3 regions of the Sphingomonas sp. Ant20 genome follow, and region 2 is predicted to be linked to each of the others. Evidence: riboswitches for the same ligand, from Rfam matches in the RefSeq annotation. Region 2 holds a riboswitch; each other region holds the start of a gene.
The links. A riboswitch is a leader RNA that binds a small molecule or an ion and turns the genes downstream of it on or off. The one in region 2 is predicted to bind cobalamin.
Positions count from the first base shown of each region.

Region 1 (3,025 bases), on a different contig from region 2:
GCCGGCAGCACCGCCAGCGCGATCCCCCGCGCCCGCGCCAGTACCTCGACCTGCTGCAACCCATAGGACCAGTAGGACCGCCCGCCGATCAGCCGGATCACGATCCCCTTCGCCCCCGTGCCTGCGCCACCGTCCAGCGTCCGCTCGACATAGGTATCGACCGACAGCGGATGCGCGAGCGCGGACAGGTTGGCGAGCCTGAGCGACGGCAGCGGGCTTCCACTCGCCGCCGCACGCCGCCACCCGGCCGCGAACGCGCCGAGATCCCCGTCCGAAAAGGACAGGACGACGAGGTCCGCCGGGCTCTGCGCCAGGTCCTGCGGGACCGCGCTTTCCTCCAGCCCGTGGCTTTCGCGGAAGACGACGTGCATCGCCCTCAGCCCTGAAGCGCGGCCCGGATCCTTGCAGGGTCGATCCGGTCATGCTCGGCGATCACCACCAGCCGCGTCTGCCGCGCCTCGTCGGCGCGCCACGGCCGATCATATTGCGTCCGCACCCGCGCCCCGACCGCCTGCACCAGCAGCCGCATCGGCTTGCCCGTCACCGCGGCATAGCCCTTCACGCGCAGGATGTCGGCGTCGCGCGCCAGCGTCTCGATCCGCGCGGCGAGCGCCGCCGGCTCCGCGATCTCGCCAAGCTCGACGATCATGCTGTCGAAATCGTCATGCTCGTGATCGTCCGCGCCATCATGGTGCGACGGCCGCGCCGCGATGTCATCCTCCGCCGCCGCGTTCAGCCCGAGCACGACGCGCGGATCGATCACCCCGTCGGTCAGCGCGATCACCGGCAACGCACGCGCGGACTCCGCCGCGATCACCGCGCGCGCCGCAGCCACACCCGCCTCGCCCGCCAGATCCGCCTTGGTCAGCAGCACCAGATCGGCACAGGCGAGCTGGTCCTCGAACACCTCGGCAAGCGGCGTCTCGTGATCCACGCTCGGATCCGCGCGCCGCTGCGCCTCGATCGCGGCGAGGTCGGGCGCGAACCGTCCCGCGGCGACCGCTTCCGCATCGGCCAGAGCGATCACCCCGTCGACCGTGATCCGCGACCGGATCGCGGGCCAATCGAACGCCTTGAGCAACGGCTTGGGCAAAGCGAGCCCCGACGTCTCGATCAGGATGTGGTCGGGCCGCGGGTCAAGCGCGAGCAAAGTTTCGACGGTCGGGATGAAATCGTCCGCGACGGTGCAGCAGATACAGCCATTGGCGAGCTCGACGACATTCTCGGCCGGGCAATCGGGGATCGCGCAGCCCTTCAATATGTCGCCGTCGATACCGAGCGTGCCAAATTCGTTGACGATCACCGCGAGCCGCCGGCCACCGGCGTTGCGGATCAGGTGGCTGATCAGCGTGGTCTTGCCCGCGCCGAGGAACCCGGTGACGATGGTAACGGGAATCTTGGCCAGGGTCGGCTGGGGGTCGGTCATGCGATACTCTCCGGGCGTCGGAACGACAGCCACGGACGGACGCACGCCCGCAGCCACACGCGCGCACGACCTGACGGCCGCACGCGTTCGTCGCTCAGACGGAGTACCGTGCCGCGACCATCCCCTGGATCAAGGCAAGAGCGACCATGACGCTGGCAGGTCTCCTGGCTCGCGGGTCGAAGCTCGATGCACGCCTTCCCAGGTCTCGTGACCCAGTGGCTGCCCCCGCATCGGGGGCCTGTGCGTCTCGCTCACCGCTTACAGTTGCAGGGACAGCCGCGGCATTGGGAGGCAAAGCTCCCGCACCGCATTCCCATTCAAGCCCCGAAGGGCACCGGCGCGATCTGGTCAGGTTCGGTAGAACCAAACCTCGAGGTTGGGTTTAGAGGAGTTTGGCGACTGTGCCAATGCACCTGACCTCCGTCATCCTGACGAAAGTCAGGACCCAGAGCCACGCGTAATGCGCTGCCTGGCCCTGGGTCCCGGGTCGAGCCCAGGATGAGACGCAGCTCGTTACCCCCGAACCACCTCGATCTCGTCGAACCGCTTCCACCGGTAGATCGCAAAACTCAGCACCCAGCATGCCACGAACAGCGCGATGATCGCAAAGCCCAGCCCGTTGAAATTCTCGCCCAGCGCCGAAGCGACGTCCCACACGCCCCCGCTGAGGCCCAGCTTCGACGCCAGCAGCGCGAGCGTTTCGATCCCGCCGATCGCGATCGCGACGATCGCCGAGATCAGCGTGATCGTGATGTTGTAATAGAGCTTGCGGATCGGCTTCACGAACGCCCATTCATACGCGCCGAGCATCACCACCCCGTCGGCACTGTCGACCAGTGCCATGCCCGTCGCGAACAGCACGGGCAGCACCAGCACCGTACCGATCGACAACCCGTCCGCCGCCTGGCTTGCAGACAGGCCGAGGATCGCGACTTCGGTCGCGGTGTCGAACCCCAGCCCGAACAGGAACCCGAGCGGCGCCATGTGCCAGCTGCGCGTGACCAGCCGGAACATCGGCCGGAACAGCCGTGCGAGCAGCCCGCGATTGCCAAGCAGCAGGTCGAGATCCTCCTCGACATAGCGCCCGCCGCCGCGGACATGGCCAAAGGTCCGCCACACCGATCGCAGGATGATCAGGTTCATCGCCGCAATCGTGAACAGGAACAGCGCGGATATCAGCGTCGCGATCACCCCGCCCGCCTGCTTGAACGCCTCGAACTGCGCCAGCGCACTCGCGGTCAGCGCGATGGCGACCGCGGCGATCAGGACGATCCCCGAATGGCCGACCGCGAACCAGAAGCCGACCCCAATCGGCCGCTGCCCGTCCTGCATCAGCTTGCGCGTCACATTGTCGATCGCCGCTATATGATCCGCGTCGACCGCATGGCGCAGGCCCAGCCCCCAGGCGAGCATCGCGGTACCCAGCATCAGCGGCTGCGCCTGGAACAGCGCGAACGCCCATCCCCAAGCGGCGATATTGGCCGCCACCAGCATCGCGAACATCCAGCCGATCCGGTGTCGCGTCGAACGACCGGCGGTCCGCCCGGTCATGATCTTGGTCATTGGCACATCCCCGGCGTCCGACGAGGACGGGGGCCT
Region 1 is NZ_JRVI01000128.1:76-3,100, forward strand. It holds partial or broken gene cobN (cobaltochelatase subunit CobN) at 1-371, opposite strand, end outside; gene cobW (cobalamin biosynthesis protein CobW) at 377-1,426, opposite strand; cobalamin riboswitch at 1,563-1,780, opposite strand; gene NI18_RS14845 (HoxN/HupN/NixA family nickel/cobalt transporter) at 1,940-2,929, opposite strand.
Region 1: another riboswitch for cobalamin. It lies ahead of cobW (cobalamin biosynthesis protein CobW); the one in region 2 lies ahead of NI18_RS27210 (TonB-dependent receptor plug domain-containing protein).

Region 2 (13,004 bases):
ACCCAAGACCGAAAGCGTCAAGCTGACCTTCGCTTGCCCGGCCAGCTTGAAAGCCGATCTCGACCGCTACGCCGCGCTGCATGCGCAGGCGTATGGCGAGGCGGTCGATGCCTCGACGCTGATCCCGCACATGCTGGAGGCGTTCATGGCGGGGGATCGGGGATTCAGGAAAGGAAACGGCAGCAAGGCCGTGCCACCGAAGCCAAGCTGAAGATGCACTGGAACCAGACTGACCATCCCTCGAACGCGCAGCCCAACGCTGCGCGTTCTTCGTTCTGGATAGGCTGCGAGGGAATCGGCTAAGATGACTGAACAAGCCTGCCAGCCATTGGCAATCTCCATCGCTGCAACGCGACTCGACTCTCTTTCTCCAGGCTCTTATGTGGCTCCCAGCCCACAATGCCGCATCCTCTGCGAACGGCATGAAACAGAGCTAACCTATTGCCCCGTATATGGTTTCAAGCTTCGCGTGATTTCAACAAAATGCTTGACGCCAGCAATTTTTTAAGATGTCTCGCTCCTCGGTCACCCGAGCCAACTCGCGCTTCAACTGGCGAATCTCGGCGTCCTTATTGGCATCGCCCGACGCCACCTTCGCAAACTGCTTCTTCCACGCATACAGCGAGTGCGGGCTGACGCCGAGGCGCTGCGAAACCTCCGCTACCGGGTAACCCCGCTCCATGATCTGCACCACCGCGTCACGCTTGAACTCATCGCTGAAATTGGGCTTCCCCATCGTCGCCTCCTATCCTCAAAATTAGGATTGAAGCGTCCAGAAATCTAGGGGCTATTCATGGAAGCGGTTGGTCTAACGCTTAGGGTCAGGACTCGTTGATCATAGCCAGAAGATGACGGTGGCGGCGAGGGCCACAGCGGAGAAGAAGACGGTCGGGCATCGATCGTAGCGGGTGGCAACGCGGCGCCAGTCCTTCAGGCGACCGAACATAATCTCGATACGGCTCCGGCTTCGGTAGCGGCGCTTGTCGTATTTGACGGGCATGATCCGGGATTTTCGGCCGGGAATGCAGGGCGTTATGCCCTTTGCCTGAAGGGCGTCCCTGTACCAGTCTGCGTCGTAGCCGCGGTCGCCCAGCATCCACTGCGCCGGGGGTAGATCGTCGAGTAGCGCGGCAGCGCCGGTGTAGTCGCTGACCTGACCAGCCGTCATGAAGAAGCTGAGCGGTCTACCTTCTGCATCGGTGACGGCGTGCAGCTTGGTGTTCATGCCCCCTTTGGTGCGTCCGATCAGGCGCCCAAGGCCCCCTTTTTAACCCGCAGGCTCGATGCCGTGCGGTGTGCTTTTAGGTAAGTCGCGTCATCATGATCGTCTTAGGCGTGGCGCTCGCGGCAGCCAGCCCCTCCATTATGCGGACGAAGACACCCCCTTTTCGCCCCCACCGCTTCCACCGGTTGTAGAGCGTCTTGTGGGGGGCCATACTCCTTGGGTGCATCGCACCAGCGCAGTCCGTTGCGGTTGACGAAAAACGATGCCGCTCAACACCCGCCGATCATCAACTCGGGGCTTGCCGTGGCTCTTTGGGAAATATGGCTCGAGCCGCGCCATCTGCTCGTTGGTCAGCCAGTACAGGTCGCTCATGCGCGGTCTCCTCACGGAGCCTGAATCAGATCGTGCCTCTCAGATCAATGGGTCCTGACCCTAGCTGTTTAGTCCCGGCATCTGGTGGATCGGATCGACGATGAACCTGTCAGGCTCTGACGTCCAGAATTTGGCGATGTATTCGTAAGGCGTGAGGCCACTGAGCGTCTTGAGCGACGGGCGAAATTATAGGCTGCCATGAAGTCTGCGAGGTGCACCCGCAACTGCTCGTGGCTCTCGTAATGGAAGCGTTTGACCGTCGCCTCCTTGATGGTGCGGTTCATCCGCTCGACCTGACCGTTCGTCCACGGGTGGTTCGGCTTGGTCAACCGGTGCTCGATGTCGTTTGCTTCGCAGATCATGTCGAAGCGCATCTGACGCGACCAGGCGGTGTTACGGTTGCGCGGCTGCTCGGCAAACTGGATGCCGTTGTCTGTCAGGATCGTATGGATCCGGTACGGCACCGCTTTCAGCAGGTGTTCAAGGAACTCCCACGCCGTTCGCCTGTCCGCCTTGTCGACGAGCTGGGTGACCGCGAACTTACTCGTGCGGTCGATGCCGACGAACAGGTAAAGTTTGCCTTCGGCAGTCTGAACCTCGGCGATATCCATGTGAAAGAAGCGATCGGGTAGCGCTTGAAGCGCTGTCGCTTCGGCTTGTCCCCCTCAATGTCCGGTAGAGGGATATGCCGTGCCGTTGCAGGCAGCGGTGCAGCGCTGACCGTGTCAGATGCGGGATCGACGGCTGCAACGCGTATAGGCAATCGTCGAGAGGCAGTAATGTGTGACGCCGGAATGCAACGACCGCTGCCTCCTCGGCTTGGGTCAAGGTCGTGGAGTGAGGGGCCTTCGGCCCGGTCTTCAGATCCTCAACCGTTGCCCGCTTGCGCCATTTTGCGACCGTCTTCGGGTTGATCCCCAGCTCTCGGCTCAGCGTCGAGAGCGAAGCTTGCGATCGCTGTATTGCTGCTCTGACGGCGTGCGTGGTCGTGGCGCTCCCGTGACGTACTTGTCCCATACGGCTTCCTTCCATTCCAACGAAAGGATCGCACCATCAAACCGTGGGATCAAACACCTAGCTGCTTTGGAACAGCGAATTAGGTATCCGGACACCAACCCGATCGGCGATCGCTATGGCACGCAAGCGCCGCTCCGATTCGGCGACTATATCGCCAAGTCCGACATCGTGCCGCAATCGCCCAATTCCCGCGCGCTGACCGACCAGAAGCTCGACGAGAGCAAGAGCCCCGACTCGATCCGCGAAGAATTGATGGCGATCTTCGCGAACGAGGGTGGTGCCTGGACGCTGCGCGCGCAACTCTGCCGTGACCTCGAGGAGAACCCGATTGAGGACGCCGCGACGCCGTGGCCCGAGCAGGGCAATCCCTACATCCCGCTCGCGACCATCACGGTGAAGCCGCAGAAGAGCTGGTCCGAGGAGCGCGTCACCGTACTCAACGAACAGACCGCATTCCGCCCGTGGCATGGTGTCGAGGCGCATCGCCCGCTCGGGTCGGTCATGCGCGCGCGCCGTGCGGTGTATCCGGTGATCCAGGATCTGCGCAGCCAGCTGAACGGCTGCCCGATGCACGAGCCGCGGACACTTCCCCCCGCTCGACTGACCGGGTCTGCACGGAACCGTACTGAAACGTCGCCGGGCATTCGGCTGTTAAGATCCTGATCCAACAGGAGCTTCCCATGCCCTATCTACCCTATCGCGACGACATCGAGACGCCCGAAGCCGGCGAGCAGGAGAGTATCGACGGCATCATCAAGGGGATGACGCAGGAGAGCGAGACGGTCGAGAAGCGCGACGGCCATGCGGTGCGCGCCAGCCACGCCAAGAGCACGGCCTGCGTCATCGGCAAGTTGGTCGTCGCCGCGGATTTGCCGCCCGAACTGGCGCAAGGGCTGTTCGCGAACCCGGGGACGTTCGACGTCGCGGTCCGCTTCGCGCAAGGGCCGGGCGAGAAGCTCGGGGATAGGGTCTCGACGCACCGTGGCATGGCGATCAAGGTCTTCGGTGTCGAAGGCGCTAAGCTGGCCGGTCACGACGCGCCAACGCAGGATTTCGTCCTGGCGAGCGGTACGACGTTCCCGGCCGGCACCGCCGCCGGATTCCTAGCGCAGGCGAAGAAGATCGGCATGACCGTGCCGATGCCCGAAGGTGTCAAAAGCGCGGCCGCATCGATCGCGCGCAACATCAACAAGGTCCTGAACGCGGTCGGTGCCGAACCGAGCCCAACGCTGGACTTTTACGGCCATCCGTTCAGCCACCCGCTCGTCGAGACCTATTTTAGCCAGTGCCCCATCCGCTACGGCGGTCATGTCGCGAAACTCGGCGTATTTCCGGTCGCGCCTGAGCAGCGTGCGCTTGATGATTGGCGGCTCGATCCGCATCAGGATGAGGATGGCTTCCGTCACGCCGATGCTGAGATGCAGCCGATCGAAAATACGTCGGTCGACTGGCCGACGCGGGTCAGCGAATACCGCACGATCGCGACGATCCGTCTGCCGCGACAGGCCGCCTATGGCCGGGATCGCGTCCGCTATTTCGACGAGGTGATGACGTTCCGGCCGGCTCACGCCCTGGAGGCGCATCGTCCGCTCGGCGGCGTGATGCGCGCGCGCATGCAGGTGTATCGCGCGCTCAGCGATTTCCGCCACCGCGAGACCGGCATTGCCGCCGCCAACACAGCGACCATCACCGATATCCCGGCCTGACGCCGCTCACGCTTATTCAGATTTCGAAAGGACGAACATGAAGCTCCAAGGCAAGACAATCGCAATTCTGATTTCACCGCGCGGCACGGAGGAGCCCGAGTTCGCACAGCCAAAGGCAGCCGTCGAGCAGGCAGGCGGTGCAGTAACCGTCATCAGCCTCAAAACCGGCGACGCAGAGACGGTCAACAACGATCTCGATCCTGGCAAGACGTTCGCCGTCGAAAAGGCGATCGACAACGTGTCGGCATCCGACTTCGATGGCCTGGTGATCCCGGGCGGGTGCGTCGGCGCGGACACGCTGCGCTCGTCGGACAAGGTCGTGGCGTTCGTGCGCGATTTCTTCGCCGCCGGGAAGCCGGTCGCCGCGATCTGCCACGCGCCGTGGACGTTGATCGAGGCCGATCAGGTGCGCGGCCGCACGCTCACCTCGTTCCCGACGCTCGCCACCGACATCCGCAACGCGGGCGGTACGTGGGTCGATCAGGAGGTCGTCGTCGACCAGGGCCTCGTCACCAGCCGCACCCCGGATGACTTGCCTGCGTTCTGTGCAAAGCTCGTCGAGGAGTTCTGCGAGGGCAGGCACGAGGCGCAGGCGGAGAACGCATGATGGCGCGCTTTGCCGACAAGGTGGTCGTGATTACCGGTGCCGCCTCGGGCATTGGTGAGGGTGCTGCTCGCCGTTTCGCCGAGGAAGGCGCGACGCTGGTGCTGGGCGACATCGACAAGGGCGCGCTCGACCGGTTGGCGGGCGAACTGGGCGGCACCGTCGAAACGCGGGAAACCGACGTCACCGACCGCGCCGCGTGCGAGGCGCTGGTCGATGCGGCGATCGACCGCTTCGGTCGGATCGACGTACTCGTCAACGACGCCGGCGTCGACCATCTGGGCAAACTGGACGAGGGCGACTTTTCGGAATTCACCAAGGTGATCGAGACGGACTTGTACGGCGTCGTCCATATGAGCCGCGCGGCGATCGCACATCTGCGTGCGTCGAAGGGCTGCATCATCAACGTGTCGTCGGTGTCGGGGCTCGGCGGCGACTGGAACCACAGCTTCTATTGCGCGGCCAAGGGTGCGGTCAGCAACTTCACGCGCGCGCTGGCGATGGACGAGGCCAGGAACGGCGTACGCGTCAACGCGGTCAACCCGTCGCTGACCTATACCGGGCTGACTGCGGGAATGAAGGAACAGCCCGACCTGATCGCCAAGTTCGAGGAGCGAATTCCTCTCGGACGCGGCGCCGAACCCGCCGATATCACGGGTGCGATCGCGTTCCTGGCGAGCGACGACGCGCGCTTCGTGACGGGCGTCAACCTGGCGGTCGACGGCGGACTGACCGCGTCCAACGGTCAACCTCCGCTGTCCTGATATAACGAGGGCGCACCAATGCGCTCTCGTTCTCTTCTGGAGTCCATTCGGCAATGACGAACCCCATTACTTTCCATGCACATTTGGGCGCCGTCGATGTCTGACGCGCCCAAGGTCGCTATCATCACCGGTGCCTCGCAAGGCTTGGGTGAGGGGATTGCAGGTGCGTATCGCGCGCGCGGCTGGCGCGTCGTCGGCGTGTCGCGATCGATCGCAGCGTCGCAATCGGACGACTGGATTACCGTTGCGGGCGACGTCGCCGATCCTGAAACCGCGAGGCGCGCCGTGATGGCCGCGCGCGACCGGTTCGGGCGTGTCGACACGCTCGTCAACACGCCGGCGTGTTCATCGGTGAGCGTTTCACCGACTATACGGCGGAGCAGTATCGCCAGATCACGCAGACCAATCTCGCTGGCTTCTTCCACATGACGCAGGCGGCGCTGCCGCTGATGGTCGAGCAGGGCAGTGGCCATATCTTGCAGATTGTCACGACGTTGGCGGAGCACGCCAATGTCGAATTCCCCTCGGTGCTGGCGTCGCTGACCAAGGGCGGTCTTGCCGCGGCGACGCGCAGCCTGGCGATCGAATATGCCGCCCGCGGCGTACGCGCCAACGCGGTGTCGCCCGGCATCACCGAAACGCCGATGCATCCTCCCGAGACGCGCGCCGGGCTCGGAGCGTTTCACCCGCTCGGTCGGATGGGCACGGTCGCGGACGTAGTCAGCGCGGTGCTGTACCTCGAGAATGCCACGTTCGTGACGGGCGAAATACTCCACGTCGACGGCGGACAAGTCGCCGGTCACTGACGCGGAAGACAGGCACGCGTCGTTATATCTCTGAGTGGATCGGCGGGCGCCAAGCTCCCTGACCCCCTTGGCGCTACTGCAAGACGTGTTCGGCGCATCGGCGGGCGCTTGCCCTGTTCCTGCGAATAGCCAGTTTCTTCCTTGGCAAGCTTGGCGCGTTTCACAGCCCAGGCGACCTCGTCGGGCTTTTTTTGGCACCGCATCATTAGCCTGGAGCAGCACCATGTTCAGATGGAGTCCGGCGATCACTTCGGGATGCGCGTGCGCCATCCAGCCACCGATCGCGGAACCCCAGTCCCCGCCCTGCACGAGATAGCGTCGCGTGCCGAACAGCTCGACCATCAGACCGTGCATGAGTTCTGCGGTCTGCTTCGGTCCGATCGGAGACACGGGGCGGCCCGAAAACACGTGGCCGGGCAAGGACGGAACGACGACGTCGTGACCATCGGCGACGAGCGGCGCGATCAGCGCCTCGAATTCGAAGAACGACCCCGGCCAGCCGTGCAGCAGAAGCAGCGGGGGACGTGAGCCATCGCCGCGCGCACGAACGAAGTGGAGGCGCTGCCCCTGCACGTCGGCCGTAACCTGCGGCAGCATATTGAGGCGACGCTCCTGCGCGCGCCAGTCGTAGTCCGCCAGCCAATAGTCGACGAGCCGCTTGAGATCGGCGGGGCCGACGCCTGATTGCCAGGTTCCCGCGTCCGGCATAAGGTTTCAGTTGAACGCCTCGACCTTTGCGCGGATGGCGGCAAGGCGGTCGTCGAGTACCGCTATGACGAAGGGTTCTGCCATGTGTCGGTCCTGCCGATGGGGGTAAACCTTACTTCCCCGATTGAAAGCCTAACGTCGAACGCGCGAAGGTCGCCGAAAGGCGCTTCAAGGCGAGATGAACGAGCGGCTGCTTTTGGGAAGCGGGCACGGCGGTTTAGACGTCTGGTATTGGGTCCGCCCAGTCATCGTATAAGTCTTTTCCATCCCAGCCAGATGCCGCTTATCGGCGTCACCACACCGGCGATGGAGAACAGCCAGATCAGACCATCTTAGGCCGGGCGATGCAGCGTCAGTGTGTTCAGATCCCATTTATGGAGGAGATCGAATACCCAGCGGTACGTCCGCTGCCGCTCATCGACGGTTCGGAGAACCTCTCCGGTAACGGGATCGATATAGAGCCAAGTCTGTGCCGGATCGGCGAACCGCAGCTGCAAAACCGGCAGATGCGGGCGCGTTCCGACCGCATACCAGTATGCATCGGGCGCCGTCAGGCGATCGACCGAGAGTAGCGGCGCAGCACTCTCCAGTTGGCGTGCGGCCCTTACGGTTGTCACCTCTGTAGCTTGGGATGGCGCGAGTGTGACCGCATTCAACACTACTCGCCGCCCGTCGTGATAGGACAGCAGGACGAGGGGGGGTTCCCGCATAGTCAGTCAACTGCGCTATCACCGCACTCTCGCCTGCTATGCGGAGCCGGTCGAGTGCTAGGTCCGGCATCGGATCAGAGGACTGATAGATCCGCATAGCCGCCTCGTCTGGCTTCGTCCCGCGAAACAGATGGCCGGGATCGACCGACAGCCATCCGCTGAAGATCCAGGCGATCAAGAATAGACCACCCACCAGTCCCGCGACATGATGCCAGAGCATCCAGCCGTTGTAGGGCGTCATTCGCCCACCTTTGAAGCGACGTGCGCCGATGCGGGTCCGCAGTATGCCAATCCACATCCCCGCGACCGCCGCGGCGATGCAGGGACCAGACACCCACAGCACGACCTGACGCCAGGCCGTTTGATCCTGTCGTAGAACCGTCGGATAGAGCCAATGCGGCACCGAGCCGAGCCAGTTCCAGAACCGCTCGCGACGGGTGGTCACTTGAACGACGGAGCCAGTATTCGAAGACACATAGGCCTCCGTGCCGGAGGCGTCGGCCAGCGCAACCTTCCAAAGGGGACGGTGCCGATCGAAGCCGCCAGCAACCGTCCACTGATCCCGGGTCAGCCGTTCTACGTGCTTCGTCGGTGCGTTGCCAAAGCGGCCAGCGACCCGACAGGCATAAAGAGCATCGACTGGTCGCAAGACGGTACCGCGACTGGCGGCGAAAGTGGTGTGCGTTCCATCCCACCCGGTCACGCGCCAAACAGGCGTGCCGTCGCGCATCTCGAGCAACAGATCCTTCGGTAGCCGTCCCCCGTCCAGCGGGGGCGGCACGTCCACCGCTGCCCAGTGGATCACATCGCTTCCAGCCAGCTTCTGCGCTGGCGAGAGGGAGGGATAGGGCACGTAGAGCATCACCAGCCCGGACAGAAACCACATGGCGAAGAACAGGCAACTGGCGATGCCGATCCAGCGATGTACGAGGTACAGCCAGCGCCGGGGACTCTTGCCAAGCCCCGGCCACCTGAGGGAGTTAAAAGCTGGCACGAAGCGAAACGTCGACTGACCGGGCACGGCCAAGGACCCACTGCTGGTTATTGTACGTGCTGATCGCATAGTTGCGGTCGAACAGGTTGTAGGCGTGGATGTCGACCGCGAACTGCGGCGTCATTGCATAGGAGAGCGTTGCATCGACCATGGTGTAGCTGGGGACGCGGAAGCTGTTCGCATTGTCCGAATAGCGTCGTCCAACGTAGCGCAGCCCGGCGCGTGCCTGGAGCGCGTGCGTCGCGTTCCAGCGCAGCGAGAGATTGGCGGGCGTCTCGGGCACGTCCGGCGGGGTATTGCCATCGAAGCGCGTGCCGCCGGAGACGAAGTCGTCGAACGTCGCGTCGAGTATGCTGCCGTTCGCATCGATCCCGACACCATAAGGCAGATCGAGCGATACCGCGGCCTCGATACCCTTGGCCGATCGCTGGCCTACCTGCTCGACCGGGCTCGTCGGGGTCAGCTGTGCCAGCAGGCGCTTCTTGACGATGCGGTAGGCGGCGAGGGTGGCGGTGCCGCGACCGTCGAGGAACACCGCCTTGGCGCCGACCTCGACCTGGTCGCCGACCGCGTTGCTGAACTGCACCTGCCCGGTCGAATAGGTCGTCAGCGTCCCCAGCGGGTCCACGCCGGTGGCATATTGCGCATAGAGCGACACCGTCGGGATCGGCTGATAAACGCTCCCGATCCGCCAGGTCACATTGTGCAGCCGCTTGTCGAGTACGAACGTCTCGGTGCCGGTGCCGCCCGGATAGTCGATCGACCAGCGGCGGATCGTGTCGCGTTCGTAGCGGACGCCGCCGACGATCGAGATGTGCGTGCCGAGCTTAAGCCGGTCCTCGGCAAAGACCGCATATTCGGTCGTGCGTGTGCGATAGCGCGGTGCGATGCCTTGCGTGTCGATGATCAGACCGGGATCGAACGCGAAGGGATCGACCTCCGAAACCTGCGGGTCAGACCCGAAATTGTGCGAATAGGTCAGTTTGATGAGGTTGACGTCGAAGCCCATTACCAAGCGTTGCCGACGCCATCGGCGATGCCCGTCCTGAACGTCACGCTGCCCTGGTCGCCCCATTGCGTCTGGTCGTGGACGATGCCGGTCATGTCGGTGCGCAGGACGCCTCCGGGTGTGCCGGTGTTGCCGCTGCCGTTGGCGCAGACCCCGTCCGCGGCGATCCAGCAATAGCTTTCGAGATTGAGCCAGGAGCGTTTCGAGATGAGGCGATAGGCCTGGTTGCTGACGGTGACCGCATCGCTCGGCGTCCAGTCGACCTGCAGGCTGGTACGGTTGTCGCGGTACCGGATAAAGCCGTCACGTGTGTTGTAGTTGCGCTCCCGGATGCGGTCGTCGAGCCGACCGTCGATCAGCGGTGTGCCGAAATAGCGCATCGGCTTCTGGTTGCCATAATCGTCCCGCGCAGTGACGACGAGCGTGTCGGTCGGTGCCCAGCGCAGCGTGCCCGATACGGCATGGCTGCGCGACTGGCCGCGATCGACAAAGCCGTCGGACCGGCGATAGCTGCCGTCGATGCGGTAGGAGAGGCGCTCGGTGATCGGCCCCCCTGCGCCCGCCGCGAGATGGAAGCTGTCCTGCGACCCATAGCCGATCTCGCCCTCCACGTGCGTCCGCTGCGTATCGGGTTTGCGCATCAGGACATTCACCGCGCCGCCCAGCGCGCCCTGGCCGTAGAGCACGGAGGCCGGACCACTCAGGACGTCGATCCGCTCGACCATCCACGGATCGGTCGGGAAGGTGATCGTGCCGGCCGCCGGGAACAGCCTGATGCCGTCGATGAGCTGGAGCACGGATCCCTGACCGCTGAACCCCCGCGCGGCGAGTGCGGTGCCGCCATTGCCGGGATTGCCCGCGTTGCTGATGCCCGGTGCGCGGCTCGTCGCGTCGATCACCGACATATCGCCGCGCGCGCGGATCGTGGCGCCGTCGATGACCGACAGCGTAGCGGGAGTCTCGAGCGGCGTAAGGCCCAGGCGGCTGCCGGTCCCATTCGGCGTGGTGAGCGTGTCCTGGGCATACTGTCCGACGATCAGGATGTCCTTGGTATCGGGATCCGGCGCGGACTGCGCGTCGAGCGGTGCTGCGAAGACAGGCGACAGAATAGCGTCCGCGAGCGCGAGGCGAGACAATAGGAACGGCATTACGGTAATCCCCCGGGCGTCTAGCGAACCCGGCAGGGACCTCCCGCGAACGGCCGACATCCGCGCCAGCCGGACGCGATTGCGACCGGCACGCATGCCCGTGCGGTCCCCACCGCACACGTCGTCGCTCGACGGAGTACCGTGCCGCGGCCACCCCCTGGGCCAGGCAAGAGCGACCAGACGCCGGCAGGTCTCCTGGCTCACGGGTCCTCGCACGATGCACGGCCTTCCCAGGCCCTAATGACGTAACGTCTGGCCCAGTGGCTGCCCCTTCCTTTGCAGGAAGAAGCGAAATGCATCGCGCTCGCCGCTTACAGTTGCAGGGACAGCCTCGGCTTCAGGTGGCGAACCACCCTCACCGCGTTCCCTATTAAGCCCCTTCCGGGGCACCGACGCGATCATGCCGACCGTCTCCAGCGGAGCAGGTCAGCGGGGATGATGTATCCTGACGAAGACGATCCGGCAATTGGTCGACGCGACGATTGCAAAGGTCCAAAAAGAGTGCCGGTGCCCATTAACGAATGTCGGAAGTTGGGAAGCGGCAGATGCGTCTAGAACGACCGGAATTGGGTCAGAATTGCTATCCATCGCGCGCTGAAATCAACAGGCGCGGCCGGCGATCTATAAGCCTCGTGAGACATAATATTTTTGCGAATCTCAATAGGTTAAACTTGCGCCTGCTCGCGCTCGCCTCAACGATCATGACAAAACCGTTATATTGCTAGTGACTCGCAACAGCATATGACATAGAGGCCTCCCGATAACGGGGGGTTCAGTATGAGTTTTTCGAGTATATTGCTGGCGAGTGCAGCGTTTGTCGGAGCACCTTTGCCAGCTCCGGCTGAGGAGCCAAGGACCGTGGAAACGGCCTCCGGATCGGACGATGCGCAGAAGTCCGACGAAATCATGGTGATCGGCAAAAGCTATGGTCGTGCGGTCGGCAAGACTGTGACGCCGCTCAAGGACACGCCGAACACCATTACCGTGATCGATCGCGATCAGATCGAGGGTCAGAACTTGTTTACGCTGGAAGACGCGCTGACCGCGACCAATGGCATCACAGTCAATGGCGTCGGCAGCGAGGATCCGTCGTTCTTCTCGCGCGGGTTCGCGATCACCAATTACCTGATCGACGGCGTCCCGAGTTTTGCGTTCAACTTCCCATCCGCCGTGCCGGACCTGTTCTTCTACGACCGGTTGGAAGTGCTGCGCGGCCCGGCAGGTCTGTTTAGCGGATCGGGCAATCCGGCGGGCAGCATCAACATGGTGCGTAAGCGACCGCTCGACGCGTTCAAGATGCAGGCTAGCGCCGGTGCCGGCAGCTACGACAATCTACGCTTCGAGCTCGACGTCTCGACGCCAATCAGCACCAAGGCAGGCTTACGGTTCGGTGCAATGGCACAGGACCAGGATCAGTTCTTCGCAAACGCGCACCGCAACCGCATTGGCGGGTTCGCAGTCGGTTCGCTTGAGATCGGCGAGCGCACAACGCTGACGGTCGGCGGCTATTACGACCGTTTCCGTCCAGCGGTGCAGTCGGGCCTGGCCGGCATCATCGGTGGCGCGGACGGCAGCGACGGCAAGTTGCTCGACGTGAAGCGATCGACCTATCTCGGCGCCGACTGGAACCGGTTCAACGCCGAGACCTGGACCGGGTTCGCCGAACTCGCGCACAAGATCAGCGATCGCTGGACGTTGCGCGCGACCGGCCTGTTCACCGACGTCGATCGCGTCGACATCTACAGCTATATCGGCAACCAGCCGGTCACCGCGACCAACGGCTCGACCAGCCACATCGCCTATCGCGGCGACAGTAAGCAGCAGACGCGATCGTTCGACTTCAACGGCATAGGCACTTTCCCACTGTTCGGGCGCGACCAGACGCTGATCCTCGGCACAGATTATCAGGCGAGTTCGGGCACGTCCTATTTCACCCGGCTG
Region 2 is NZ_JRVI01000148.1:32,471-45,474, reverse strand. It holds gene NI18_RS15780 (DUF2274 domain-containing protein) at 1-211, shown strand, start outside; partial or broken gene NI18_RS15775 (transposase) at 503-736, opposite strand; partial or broken gene NI18_RS23540 (IS5 family transposase) at 836-1,597, opposite strand; partial or broken gene NI18_RS15760 (IS481 family transposase) at 1,658-2,614, opposite strand; gene NI18_RS15755 (hypothetical protein) at 2,681-3,277, shown strand; gene NI18_RS15750 (catalase family protein) at 3,295-4,320, shown strand; gene NI18_RS15745 (type 1 glutamine amidotransferase domain-containing protein) at 4,358-4,927, shown strand; gene NI18_RS15740 (SDR family oxidoreductase) at 4,927-5,688, shown strand; gene NI18_RS27225 (SDR family NAD(P)-dependent oxidoreductase) at 5,785-6,117, shown strand; gene NI18_RS15735 (SDR family oxidoreductase) at 6,030-6,494, shown strand; partial or broken gene NI18_RS27220 (epoxide hydrolase) at 6,774-7,202, opposite strand; gene NI18_RS25170 (hypothetical protein) at 7,535-7,819, opposite strand; gene NI18_RS27215 (TonB-dependent receptor) at 8,893-9,981, opposite strand; gene NI18_RS27210 (TonB-dependent receptor plug domain-containing protein) at 9,915-11,063, opposite strand; cobalamin riboswitch at 11,231-11,472, opposite strand; gene NI18_RS15715 (TonB-dependent siderophore receptor) at 11,922-13,004, shown strand, end outside.

Region 3 (13,004 bases), on a different contig from region 2:
GCAATGATGCGCCAGCCGTCGCCATCCGGTTCAAGGATATCGACGATCGCCTGCACGCCGTCGTGGAAGAACTGCGCGCCCGCGATGATCTGGCGGGTCGCAATCGCTGCGCCGGTCGCTGCTGACGCTGCCGATCGACCGGAGGCGGGGTCGATCATGACCATGTCAGGCATCTGCCGCCGCGCCTCGGCAGCAATCACATGCGCGGTCGCCCGACGATCGGCGGCATCGTTCGTCGAACCTGCGCTGTCGGGCCGAAACGTCATCAGCCACAATTGCCGCGGGCACCGCTCGAACGCGGCGAGGCGCGATGGCGAGAGCGTGTCAGGCGGCAAAATCACACCCCTCCATCGACCATCCGTCCCAGCGCATCACGAGATCCCGCGCGTCGCGCGACGTTGCGGGATCGACCGCGACCGCGTCGATCCGTTCGGCCTGGCGTTCGATCAGGCCGAGCCACTTGGCGCGGACCGCCTCGACGTCCGCCGGGAGCATGTAGCGATGCCATAATCGCGCGACGCGTCGTTCGATGAAAAGGCGCTCGAGCACGTCGCGCGTGCGGTCCAACGGCAGTCCCGCATGGCTGCGCCGCAATTCGCCGACGATATGCGACGGATAGATCTCGCGGCGGGTCTTGAGCAGGTCGAGAATGGCCCGTTCGATCATCGTCTCGTCGATCGCCGTGGTGGTCGGCATGAAACCTCCGTCAAAGGATGCGGTCACCGCGCGAGCGCGATCAACTGGGCAAGACCGTTGGTACCGGTCTTGGCGACGATGGCCGCGCGGTGATCTTCGACCGTCTTGGGGCTGAGCCCGAGGATGTCGGCAACGGCCTTGTTGCTATGTCCCTGCACGAGCAGGTCGAACACCTGACGTTCGCGCGCCGACAGGGCTGCGGTTCGTGCGCGGATGCTGCGTTGGCGCCGGGACCACGCGACCCCCTCGTCGACCGCGCTGAGGAGGCGTGTCTCGTCGAGCGGCTTTTCCAGATAATCGAGGCCGCCATAGCGCCGCACCGAATCCACGGCATTCGCGGTCGTCGGCCACGCGGTCATGAAGACGATCGCAACCGCGGGGTCGATCATCCGCACGCGGTCGGCAAAGCCGAAGCCGTCGAGGTCGCCCATCATGATGTCGGTGACGATGCACAGCGCCGGTGCTTCTGCGTAGACCGACAGCAGCATGACCGGGTCGAGAAAGGGTTCGGCGGCATGACCGTGACGGCAGAGCAGTCGTGCGACGGCCGCGCCGAGGTCATGGTCGTCATCGACGACATAGACGGCGGCACGATCCGGCTGATTGGCGGGGAGTGTCATGACTCGGCTCCGGGGCGCGGGAGGGATAGCGTCGCGCAGATGGTGCCGTCGGCGTGCGTGACACGCTCCACCGTGCCGCCATGGGCTTCGACGATCGCCCGCGCCACGAGCGCCCCGACGCCCATGCCGGGGCGTGCTTCCCGCCGATCGGGGCAGCGGTTCGCGACCATGACCATGACCCGGTCCTCGTTCTGATGGGCGGAGAGCGCGACACGACCGTCGCACGCCTGCACCGCATTGCGGACCAGATTGACCACCGCCTGCGCGAGCTCAATCTCCTGGCCGAAGACGACCAAGTCGGGATCGATGGGCGACACCTCCACCACGACCCGCGCCGCCCTGGCCTCGGCACGGGTCAATGCCGTGACGGTCTCGACCAGCGCGGACAGGGGCAGGGCGCTCGGTTCGTCGACCGATCGACCGCCGAAACGGCGCAGCCGGCGGACCAGAGTGGACAGCGCCGCCGCCTTGCGGTCGATCAGCGCGGCGGTCTGGGCGATGTCCGGATCGGCGGCGACGGTGATCTCGTGCAGGTGCTTGGCCTCGATCGCCAGCGTCGAAAGCGGCTGGCTGATCTCGTGGATCACCGCCACCGACATGGCGCGCAGCGTCTTCAGCCGTTCCGCCTGGAACAGCATGCGGTCGCGCCGCGACAGGTCGCTTTGGGCCCGCGCCTGCGCATCGGCGAAGCTGCCGGCGAGGTAGCCGACGACGACGATCGATGCGAGGCTCATGTGCAAGGCGAGCCGTTCGGCGACGGGCAGTTCGGTCGCGGTAAAGGGGAGGACGATCGCCGCGACGATCACGATCGCGCACCAGCCTGCGGTGCGGCCGAAGCGCAAGCCGATCCAGGCGACCGCGAGCAGCGCTGGGGCGGCGGGCACGCCCAGCCCGATCTCTGCCAGCAGCGTGCTCGCGGCGATCGCTGCGCCGAGGACGAGGGCCGCTTCGGCCAGTCCGGCAAGCTGGCGGAGCGTCGGGCGGTGCAGTGCCCGGGGCCGGTCCTGCCCCGCATGGACCACCCAGAGCAAGGGCGGGGCGATCAGCAACACGCCGAGCAGGTCGCCGACGACAAAGCCTGTCAGCGATGCCACCGTCTGACGAAGGCCCGAGACGCCCGTTAATTCGGGACTGAACAAGGTCCAGGGCAGCGCCGCCATGGTCGCCGCGACCGGCGCGGTGACTGCGGCGAGGCCGAGCGGCATCGGCGCGACGCCGAGGCTCGATTGCGACCGCGCCGCGACGTGGCGGACCAGCCAGACGACGATGCCATAGGTCAGCGCGGGCCGGGCGACGCCGTTTGCCGCGGTCAGCCAGCCGGCCTGACCCGGAACGATGATGCCGGCGATCGTCTGCACGATCAGTTCCGTCGCCATCACCGCCAGCGTCAGCCGCGGGCCACGGCTCCACAGCAGCGCCAGCCTGACGCCCGCGGCGGGATAGAGCAGCGAGTAGAAGCCCTGACCGCCCCAGCCTGCCGCGGCCTGGTGCGCGGCCGCGAACGCCGCTGCATAGCCGATGAGCCAGGGAAGGTCGGCCAGTCGTGGCACTGTTTTGCCGGCTACGGCACCGATCGAGAGGCGGGGCGGAGAGGGAGGCAGCGGCATTGAGGGCTGCCTAGCCGCATCCGGCGCCGATAGGCCATCGGGGAAATTCCCGGGTTTTCGGCGCGGCGGCGATGGCCATGATGATCGCGAGCCAGCCCCGGGAATGTATCGATGCCAGCCCATAGTGTCTCGCGATCGCGGAATCGTCACCGCGTAACGGGCGCAGCCGTACGATGACGGAAGGACCTGATCCGATTCACGAGGTGCGCGAGCTCTGGTACCAGGAGGATGGCAGCGTCATCGTCTACAGCCATCAGGTCGTGCCGCGGCGGTGGTGGAACCGCCTGACGCGGCCGATCGGCGTGCTGCTGATCGTGCTCGCCGTCGCGTGGCCCGCATTGCTGCTATCTCATGGATGGACATGGCTGGGCCTGGCGTTTGCCATTGGCGACGTGTGCGTCGTGTTCGTCGGCCGTGATCTGATCCTGTGGGGGGCCAGGCGCTGGAGCGATCCATAGGCAACCGCGTTTAGACGCGGAATCGGAAGGTCTGCGCAGCAGGGCGGGCGCCCTGACGGGCTTGTGGCTCGCCAGGGCACATCATGCAATGGCCGGCCCCCCCGACCGGCTGGTCAGTCGCCGGGGAGGGCGGCACCGGCGACTGCGAACAGATCCGCCGCGGAGTGGCGGGACAGGTCGATCGGAAACGCCGCGCTCATCGACACGCCCGCCGGCGCGTCGTTCGCATCGAAGCCGAGCGCGCGGCAGGCCGCCACGCTCGCCTTGGTCCTGCAGGCGAGCCCGCCGCCATGTGCAAAGACGTTCAGCAGCACCCGGCGTGCGTGCGAGCGCGGCCGGATGCGCAGATCGGGAACGTCAGTATAATAGATCTCCAGCGCGCCGGGGCAGAGCCGGGCGAGATCGTCGAGCAGCGCCTCGCGCTCGTTCGGCGCGGCGGTCGGTTCGGTGCGCAGCGCTTCCTCGTCACCATCGGTTTCATCATCGGCCTCGCTCTCTCCGGCCAGATCCTCGACGGCGGGTGCGGGGCGGTCGGCGAGCAGCCGGGCGAGCCGCTCCTCGAACGCGACCGGATCGACCGCTGGCGCGTCGCCGGGTTCGGTGCCGTCGTTGCAGGGCGGCATGAACGCGGCAATGAGGTCCCGCTCGATCGGCGCAAGCCAGTGCTTCTTCACCCATGCGCTCGGCCGCTGCCCGGGCTCGGGGAGCATGGTCGCGGCCAGGTCGCGCGGCAATTGGAGATAGGTGAAGCCGAGGTGATCGAGCATCGTGGCCTCGTTCCCCGGCCCGAACACATCCCAGTGTGCGGCTGCGAGCTGCGCCTTGGCGAAGGTGCAGCTGCCGCCCTTGCGCTGGAGAAGCGGGCTTTCATCGCCGTTCAGTGCCAGCATCGCAACGATCGTCTCGATCGGTCCGTTGGGCTCTGCGGCGGCGAGCGCATGCAGATGCTTGAGATGCCGACGGGCGAAGGTGACATAGGGCGAGCGCAGCGTCTGATAGGTGACGTGCTTCTCCCAGCGCTCGAGGACCGATCCGCCAAAGGGCCGCTCGGCCTTGCCGGCATATAGGCCGACATAGACGAGCCGGTCGTCATGGAACATGCCGTAGATGCCGGGCCCGCGCAGTGCCTCCGGCTCCCCCGCCCAGGGTGCCCGCGGCACGGCGCGCAGGTTCATCCATGCCGGCTTGCCGAGCGTGGGCGGCACGGGACGGAGGGTAAACAGCTCGGAAGCCCGGTAAAACGGCATGCGCAATGTCTCCTCATGGGGTGGCCATGCGGCTTAGGCGGGCGCGCGCGCGACCGGCTATCCGGGGTTTCCCGGGGGGCGACATCGCCGGCGGCCCGTCCCAAGGGCTGCCGGCCGCGGGGCGCGCTAGAAGCCGACGCGAAGCGAGACGTCGACCGCGCGGGGACGGCCGAGCACCCATTGCTGGTTGTTGTACGTGCTGATCGCATAGTTTCGGTCGAATAAATTGTAGCCGTGGATGTCGACCGCGAGCCGTGGCGTCACTGCATAGGAGAGCGTTGCATCGACCATGGTGTAGCTGGGGACGCGAAAGCTGTTGGCGTTGTCCGAATAGCGGCGCCCGACGTAGCGCAGCCCGGCGCGCGCCTGGAGCGCACGCGTTGCGTTCCAGCGCAGCCAGAGATTGGCGAGCGTCTCGGGCACGTCCGGCGGGGTATTGCCGTCAAAGCGCGTGTCGCCGGAGACGAAGTCGTCGAACGTCGCGTCGAGTATGCTGCCGTTCGCATCGATCCCGACACCGTAAGGCAGATCGAGCGATACCGCGGCCTCGATACCCCTGGCCGATCGCTGGCCTACCTGCTCGACCGGGCTCGTCGGGGTCAGCTGCGCCAGCAGGCGCTTCTTGACGATGCGGTAGGCGGCGAGGGTGGCGGTGCCGCGACCGTCGAGGAACACCGCCTTGGCGCCAACCTCGACCTGGTCGCCAACCGCGTTGCTGAACTGCACCTGCCCGGTCGAATAGGTCGTCAGCGTCCCCAGCGGGTCCACGCCGGTGGCATATTGCGCATAGAGCGACACCGTCGTGATCGGTTGATAGACGCTCCCGACCCGCCAGGTCAGATTGTGCAGTTGCTTGGCGAGCACGAACGTCTCGGTGCCGGTGCCGCCCGGATAGTCGATCGACCAGCGGCGGATCGTGTCGCGCTCGAAGCGGACGCCACCGACGATCGAGACGTGCGTTCCGAGCTTCAGCCGGTCCTCGGCGAAGACCGCATATTCGGTCGTGCGCGTGCGATAGCGCGGTGCGATGCCTTGCGTGTCGATGATCAGACCGGGATCGAACGCGAAGGGATCGACCTCCGAAACCTGCGGGTCAGACCCGAAATTGTGGGAATATGTCAGTTTGATAAGGTTGACATCGAAGCCCATGACCAAGTCGTTGCCGACGCCATCGGCGATGCCCGTCCTGAACGTCACGCTGCCCTGGTCGCCCCACTGCGTCTGATCATGGACGATGCCGGTCATGTCGGTACGCAGGATGCCACCGGGTGTGCCGGTGTTGCCACTGCCGTTGGCGCAGACCCCGTCTGCGGCGACCCAGCAATAGGTTTCGAGATTGAGCCAGGAGCGTTTGGAGCTGAGGCGATAGGCCTGGTTGCTGACGGTGACCACATCGCTCGGCGTCCAGTCGACCTGCAGGCTGGTGCGGTTGTCCCGGTAGCGGATGACGCCGTCGCGTGTGTTGTAGTTGCGCTCCCGGATGCGGTCGTCGAGCCGACCGTCGATCAGCGGCGTACCGAAATAGCGCATCGGCTTCTGGTCGCCATAATCGTCCCGCGCGGTGACGACGAGCGTGTCGGTCGGTGCCCAGCGCAGCGTGCCCGACACGGCATGGCTGCGCGACTGGCCGCGATCGACATAGCCGTCCGATCGGCGATAGCTGCCGTCGATGCGGTAGGAGAGGCGCTCGGTGATCGGCCCCCCTGCGCCCGCCGCGAGATGGAAGCTGTCCTGCGAGCCATAGCCGATCTCCCCCTCCACATGCGTCCGCTGCGTATCGGGTTTGCGCATCAGGACATTTACCGCGCCGCCCAGCGCGCCCTGGCCGTAGAGCACCGAGGCCGGGCCGCTCAGGATGTCGATCCGCTCGACCATCCACGGATCGGTCGGAAAGGTTATCGTGCCGGCAGCCGGGAACAGCCTTATACCGTCGATCAGCTGAAGCACGGATCCCTGGCCGCTGAAGCCGCGCGCGGCGAGCGCGGTGCCGCCATTGCCGGGGTTTCCGGCGTTGCTGATGCCCGGTGCGCGGCTCGTCGCGTCGATCACCGACAGGTCGCCGCGCGCGCGGATCGTGGCGCCATCGATGACCGAGATCGTCGCGGGGGTCTCGAGCGGCGTGAGCCCCAGGCGGCTGCCGGTCGCATTCGGCGTGGTGAGCGTGTCCTGGGCATGCTGTCCGACGATCAGGATGTCCTTGGTATCGGGATCCGGCACGGACTGGGCGTGGACTTGTGCTGCGAAGACAGGCGACAGAATAGCCCCCGCGAGCGCGAGGCGAGACAATAGGAACGGCATTACGGTAATCCCCCGGGCGTCTGGCGAACCCGGCAGGGACCTCCCGCGAACGGCCGACATCCGCGCCAGCCGGACGCGATTGCGACCGGCACGCATGCCCGTGCGGTCCCCACCGCACACGTCGTCGCTCGACGGAGTACCGTGCCGCGGCCACCCCCTGGGCCAGGCAAGAGCGACCAGACGCCGGCAGGTCTCCTGGCTCACGGGTCATCACACGATGCACGGCCTTCCCAGGCCCTCATGACGAAACGTCTGGCCCAGTGGCTGCTCCTTCCTTTGCAGGAAGAAGCGAAATGCATCGCGCTCGCCGCTTACAGTTGCAGGGACAGCCTCGGCTTCAGGTGGCGAACCACCCTCACCGCGTTCCCTATTAAGCCCTTTCGGGGCACCGACGCGATCATGCCGCCCTGCTCGGATCGAACAGGTCAGCGGCGCCGGTCTATCCCGGTCAGGATCGTTCGGCAATCGTCCGGCGAGCGGCGCGATGGCGGCTCGATCGTCCTGCTCGATTGCTGTGATCCAGAAGCTCCGTTTGGCGCGATGCGCGTCCTCGATCAGGAGGCGGCGGTGCCGCACGCTCTGTGCGGGGATGCCACGCTGATGGCATGCAGGATTAAGGGATAGAGATGAAGAACGTGAAGAGCCGTCAGGCCGTGACGGCGATGCTGCTGGCTGCGACATCGGCTGGTGCCATGATTCAGCCAGTCGCCGCGCAGACGGTGGCGCCGGCCGAGACGCAGGCGGAAACCCGCATGACGACCGCGGCGGCCCCGTCCAGCGCCGGCAAGCCCGCGCTGGCGCAGGCCGGGGTTGCCGGCACCGTCGAAGCCAAGGGTGATTCAGCGAGTGTCGCCGCACCGCAGATGACCCGCGACAATGGCGCGCCGATCGGCGAGAACCGCCACTCGAGGCGGCGGGCGACCTTGGCCCCGTCCTGCTTGAGGACACGACGCTGATCGAGAAGCTCGCACGCTTCGACCGGGAGCGCGTGCCCGAGCGCGTCGTCCATGCCCGCGGAACCGGTGCCCACGGCGTGTTCACCGCGACCGCGGACATTTCGAGCATCACCGGTGCATCGCTGTTCATGCCCGGCAAGCAGACGCCGGTGTTCGTCCGCTTCTCGACCGTGATCCACCCCTCGGGCAGCCCCGAGGGCATGCGGGATCCGCGCGGCTTTGCGACCAAATTCTACACCGATCAGGGCAATTGGGATCTGGTCGGCAACAACCTGCCGATCTTCTTCATCCGCGACGCGATCCAGTTCCCGGACATGATCCACGCGCTCAAGCCCTCGCCGCTGACGAACAAGCAGGACCCCAATCGCTTCTTCGACTTCTTCTCGGCCACGCCCGAGGCGACCAACATGCTCGCGCATGTCTATTCGAACCTTGGTACGCCGGCATCCTACCGGACGATGGACGGCAACGGCGTCCATGCCTTCAAGCTCGTGAATGCCAAGGGCGAAACGGTGTTCGCCAAGTTCCGCTGGATCAGCCGCCAGGGCGTGCGCAACCTGAACGGCGCGCAGGTCGCGACCGCGACCTGGAACTACCTGACCGACGATCTTTATGGCGAGATCGGCAAGGGCAACTTCCCCGTCTGGGACCTGATGGTGCAGACGATGTCGGCGTCGGCGTTCGCCAAGCTCGACTATAATCCGTTCGACGACACCAAGGAATGGCTGGGCGTACCGTTCCGCAAGATCGGCGAGATGACGCTCAACAAGGTGCCGACCAACTTCTTCGACTATACCGAGCAGTCGGCGTTCGCACCGGCCAACCTCGTGCCGGGGATCGAGGCGTCGCCGGACCGGATGCTGCAGGGGCGGCTGTTTTCCTATTCGGACACGCAGCGCTATCGCATCGGCGCCAATGCGATGCAGTTGCCGGTCAATCGTCCGCTCGCGAGCGTCGTCAACAATTACCAGGACGGCCAGCTCGACCACGCCAACCGCGCGTCCGACGTGAATTATTTCCCGGCGGCGACCGCGGCAAAGTCGACCGATGCCCGCTTCCGCGCCGCGCCCTATGGCATCGACGCGACCGTCGATGCGAAGCCGATCGCCAAGACCAACAACTTCGCCCAGGCGGGCGAATTCTACCGGGCGCTGAAGCCGCAGGACAAGGCGGATCTGGTCACCAACCTGGCGGGTGATCTCAATGTCGTGACGTCGGCGCGGACGAAGACGATCATGGTCAGCTACTTTTACCAGGCCGACAAGGACTTCGGCACGCGCCTGGCAACCGCGGTGAACGTGCCGATCGCCGACGTGTCGCGCGCGGTGGCGGACTATCGCGCCGCCAACCCGGGCCAGGGCGCCCGCTGATCCCGGGGCAGGAGGCGCGGCATGGCGCGCGCCTCCTGCCGTGGCAGACTTCAAGGAATCGAGACCGACGATGCTGACTTATCTTGCCGCGCTGCTCGCCGCAGCCGGTCCACAGGCCGCTGCGACCGAGCGACGCACGCCCCCTGCGGTCGCGGCCTTGCCATCACCCGAGCGTCGCCAGCAGCTGCTGTTCGAGGCGGCGCGGCTCGGCCGCACGGACATGATCGATCCGCTGCTCAAGGCCGGCGCCGACATCAATGCCTATGACGAGCGCGGTTTCACGCCCGTGATCCTGGCGGCGTATAACGGACAGCTTGCCACGGTCGACGCGCTGATCGGCAAGGGCGCCGACGCCTGCCGTCCGGATCGCGACCAGGGCAACAGCGCGCAGATGGGTGTCGCGTTCAAGGGCGAGGATGCGATCGCGGCGCGGCTGCTGAAGGCAGGGTGCGACGTAAACGCGCGCAATCATGCCGGGCAGACCGCGCTGATGATGGCATCGCTCTTCAATCGCCGGGCACAGGTCGACCTGTTGCTGGCGGCGGGTGCGGACCGGACGATCGAGGACGCGGCGGGACGATCGGCAGGTTCGGTCGCGGCCGGGCAGGGCAACGCCGCGATGGCGGAACGCGTCAAGGGCTGACGCGACCTTGCTCGGGTGTTGCGCGCGCCACAGCGGGCCGTGTCGCTACCGTTCCGCATTGACGCGGCGCGGCATCCGGGGCCATCGCTTTGGCCATGACCAAGAGCAAGGGACGCACCGGCGCACACGCGCGCGCCAATATCCAGCCTGCGCCGACAGCCGCCGAGCTCGACGCAGCCAAGCACGAGGCCGTCCAGATCGAGGGGCGGCTCGCCGGCCTCGCGGCCGGGCATCCGTCGGTGAAGATCTGGAAGGCCCGCCTCCGGGCCGCGCAGGCGGTGATCGCTCGCGCGCCGCGCGACTGAGACCCTCGCGTAGGTGGGGCCGGGTCTGGATCACGGCGCAGTGGTGGTCGCGATCACACCGGAAGCTCATGTCAGTCCCGGGATTTACTCCGACAAGTGAAGCCGATAGCCTGTGTCTGAAGACGTGGCTGGGAGAGTGACATGGGTTGGACGCGTCGCGGTGCGCTAGGCGCAGGGATTGCGCTGGGGGCGGTGCCGCCATTCGCCCTGGCGGCGGCGGGTGCACCCTCGGCGGCGACCCCGTTTCCGCTGTCGCAGGTGCGGTTGCGGCCGTCGATCTTTCTGACGTCGGTGCAGGCGAACCAGCGCTATCTGCTGTCGCTCGATGCGAACCGTCTGCTGCACAATTTCCATGCCGGGGCAGGGTTGCCGACCAAGGGCGAAGTCTATGGCGGATGGGAGTCACGCGGGATCGCCGGGCATTCGCTCGGTCATTATCTCAGCGCACTGTCCCTGATCTATGCGCAGACGGGGGACCAGCAATTCCGTGACCGCGCGGCCTATATCGTCGCCGAACTCAAGGCGATCCAGCGGAAGCAGGGCGATGGCTATGCCGGCGGGACGACCGTCGAGCGCGACGGCAAGACCGTCGATGGCAAGGTCGTGTACGAGGAACTGCGCAAGCGGGAGATCCGGTCGACCGGGTTCAGCCTGAACGAAGGATGGGTGCCGCTGTACACCTATCACAAGGTCATGGCGGGCGTGCTCGACGCGCACCGGCATGCCGGGCTTGCAGAGGGTCTGGCCGTGGCGATCAGGCTTGGGACCTATCTCGGCACGATCCTGGAAGGACTGAACGACGTCCAGGTGCAGGACATCCTGCGGACCGAACATGGCGGGCTGACCGAATCCTATGCCGAGCTGTACACGCGAACCGGCAATCGCCGCTGGCTGACGCTGGCCGAACGGCTGCGGCATCACGCGATCGTCGACCCGCTCAGGGACGCGCGCGACGACCTCGCGGGGCATCACGCCAACACCCAGATCCCGAAGATCGTGGGGGAGGCGCGGCTGCATGAGCTGACCGGCGATACCGATCATGCCAGGGTCGCCCGGTCGTTCTGGACGATCGTGACGCGCGACCACAGCTATGTCATCGGCGGGAATTCGGACCACGAGCATTTCGGCGAGCCGCGCAAGCTTGCCCAGCGGCTCGACCAGCAGACGTGCGAGGCGTGCAACAGCTACAACATGCTGCGCCTGACCCGGCATCTCTATGGCTGGACCGGCGATGCGCGCTATTTCGACTTTTACGAGCGCGCGCATCTCAACCACATCATGAGCCAGCAGCACCCCGACACGGGGATGTTCACCTATTTCACCGCGCTGGCGCCGGGCATGGGGCGTGTGCATTCGAGCCCGACCGAGGATTTCTGGTGCTGTGTCGGGTCGGGCATGGAGAGCCATTCGAAGCACGGCGAGAGCATCTACTGGAAGCGCGGCGATGCGGTTGCGATCAACCTCTATTATGCCTCCACGCTGGATGCCCCCGAGGCGAAGCTCGACATCGATACGCAATTCCCGCTCGGCGACACGGTGCGGATCGCCGTCAGGACAGCGCCGCGGACGCTGGCGCTCCGCGTGCCCGGCTGGTGCGCAGCGCCGCTGTTGCAGGTGAACGGCAGAACGGCCGGCGTGCGCGACGGCGCGTATCTGCTGCTGACCGGGCTGAAGGCGGGCGATCAGATTGCCTTGTCGCTGCCCATGCCGGTGCGCGTCGAATCGATGCCCGACGATCCCAGGCTGATCGCGTTCCTCAGCGGCCCGCTGGTCCTTGCGGCCGATATGGGCGCGGGGGACCGTCGGTCCGACGGGCCGGACCCCGCGCTCGTCACCGACCGGGCGGAACCTGTGCTGGCGGCGGCAGGCGGGTTGCACCGGTATCGACTGGGCGGGCAGGGCAAGCCGGGCGACCTGACGCTGCGACCGTTTTTTGCGCAGCATGACAACCGCACCGCGGTCTATTTCCGCCGGTTCGGCACCGCCGAGTGGCCGACTGCGCAGCTCGCCTGGGCGCGTGCGTCGCAGGAGCGGGCGGCGCTGGCCGCGCGGACGGTCGATGTCATCCGACTGGGCGAGCAGCAGCCCGAGGTCGACCACGCGTTCGCCGACAGCGGCAACTCTGCGGCGGTGTCGCATGTCGCCGACCGTAGCCGCAACGTGAACATCGGATATTTCGAATTCGACCTGGCGGTCGCGCCGGGGCCGCTGACGCTGCAGGTCGAATATGGCGGCGGACAGCGCAACAAGGATTTTCGGATCTCGGTCGACGGTATGCCGTTGGCGCGCGAGCGGCTCACGGGTGACGTCACCGCCGCCCGCAACGTCCGGACCTATACGCTGCCGCCCGAAACCACGCGCGGCAAGTCGAAAATCCGCGTCCGCTTCGAGTCCGACACATGGCAGGGGGTCGAGGTCTATACGGTGCGGACGATGCGATCCGAGACGATCTGACCGATACGCCGGTCGATAGGCCCCGGGGGATTTCAGGCTGGTCGGTTAGGCCCGGGAGCGGTATCGCGCCGTCCCGCGGATCGTCGATCGGAGACGTCATGAAGGTTGCGATCATTGGTGCAGGAATTGCGGGCCTGAGCTGTGCGCTGCGACTCCAGCAGGACGGCTGCGAGGTGACACTGTTCGACAAGGGACGCGGGGCGGGTGGTCGGATGGCGACGCGGCGGATCGAGACGCCCGGCGGCATGATCGCGTTCGACCATGGCGCGCAATATCTGACGATGCGCGACCCGGATTTCGTGGCGGCGATGCAGGGCTGGGCGGCGGCGGGCGTCGTCGCGCGCTGGCCC
Region 3 is NZ_JRVI01000003.1:13,055-26,058, forward strand. It holds gene NI18_RS26125 (DUF2779 domain-containing protein) at 1-335, opposite strand, end outside; gene NI18_RS21915 (hypothetical protein) at 325-696, opposite strand; gene NI18_RS00810 (LuxR C-terminal-related transcriptional regulator) at 720-1,316, opposite strand; gene NI18_RS00815 (ATP-binding protein) at 1,313-2,923, opposite strand; gene NI18_RS00820 (hypothetical protein) at 3,097-3,381, shown strand; gene NI18_RS00825 (hypothetical protein) at 3,495-4,628, opposite strand; gene NI18_RS00830 (TonB-dependent receptor) at 4,755-6,845, opposite strand; cobalamin riboswitch at 7,094-7,334, opposite strand; gene NI18_RS26130 (hypothetical protein) at 7,553-7,882, shown strand; gene NI18_RS00840 (catalase) at 7,882-9,252, shown strand; gene NI18_RS00845 (ankyrin repeat domain-containing protein) at 9,326-9,895, shown strand; gene NI18_RS00850 (hypothetical protein) at 9,991-10,200, shown strand; gene NI18_RS00855 (glycoside hydrolase family 127 protein) at 10,342-12,654, shown strand; gene NI18_RS00860 (FAD-dependent oxidoreductase) at 12,753-13,004, shown strand, end outside.
Region 3: another riboswitch for cobalamin. It lies ahead of NI18_RS00830 (TonB-dependent receptor); the one in region 2 lies ahead of NI18_RS27210 (TonB-dependent receptor plug domain-containing protein).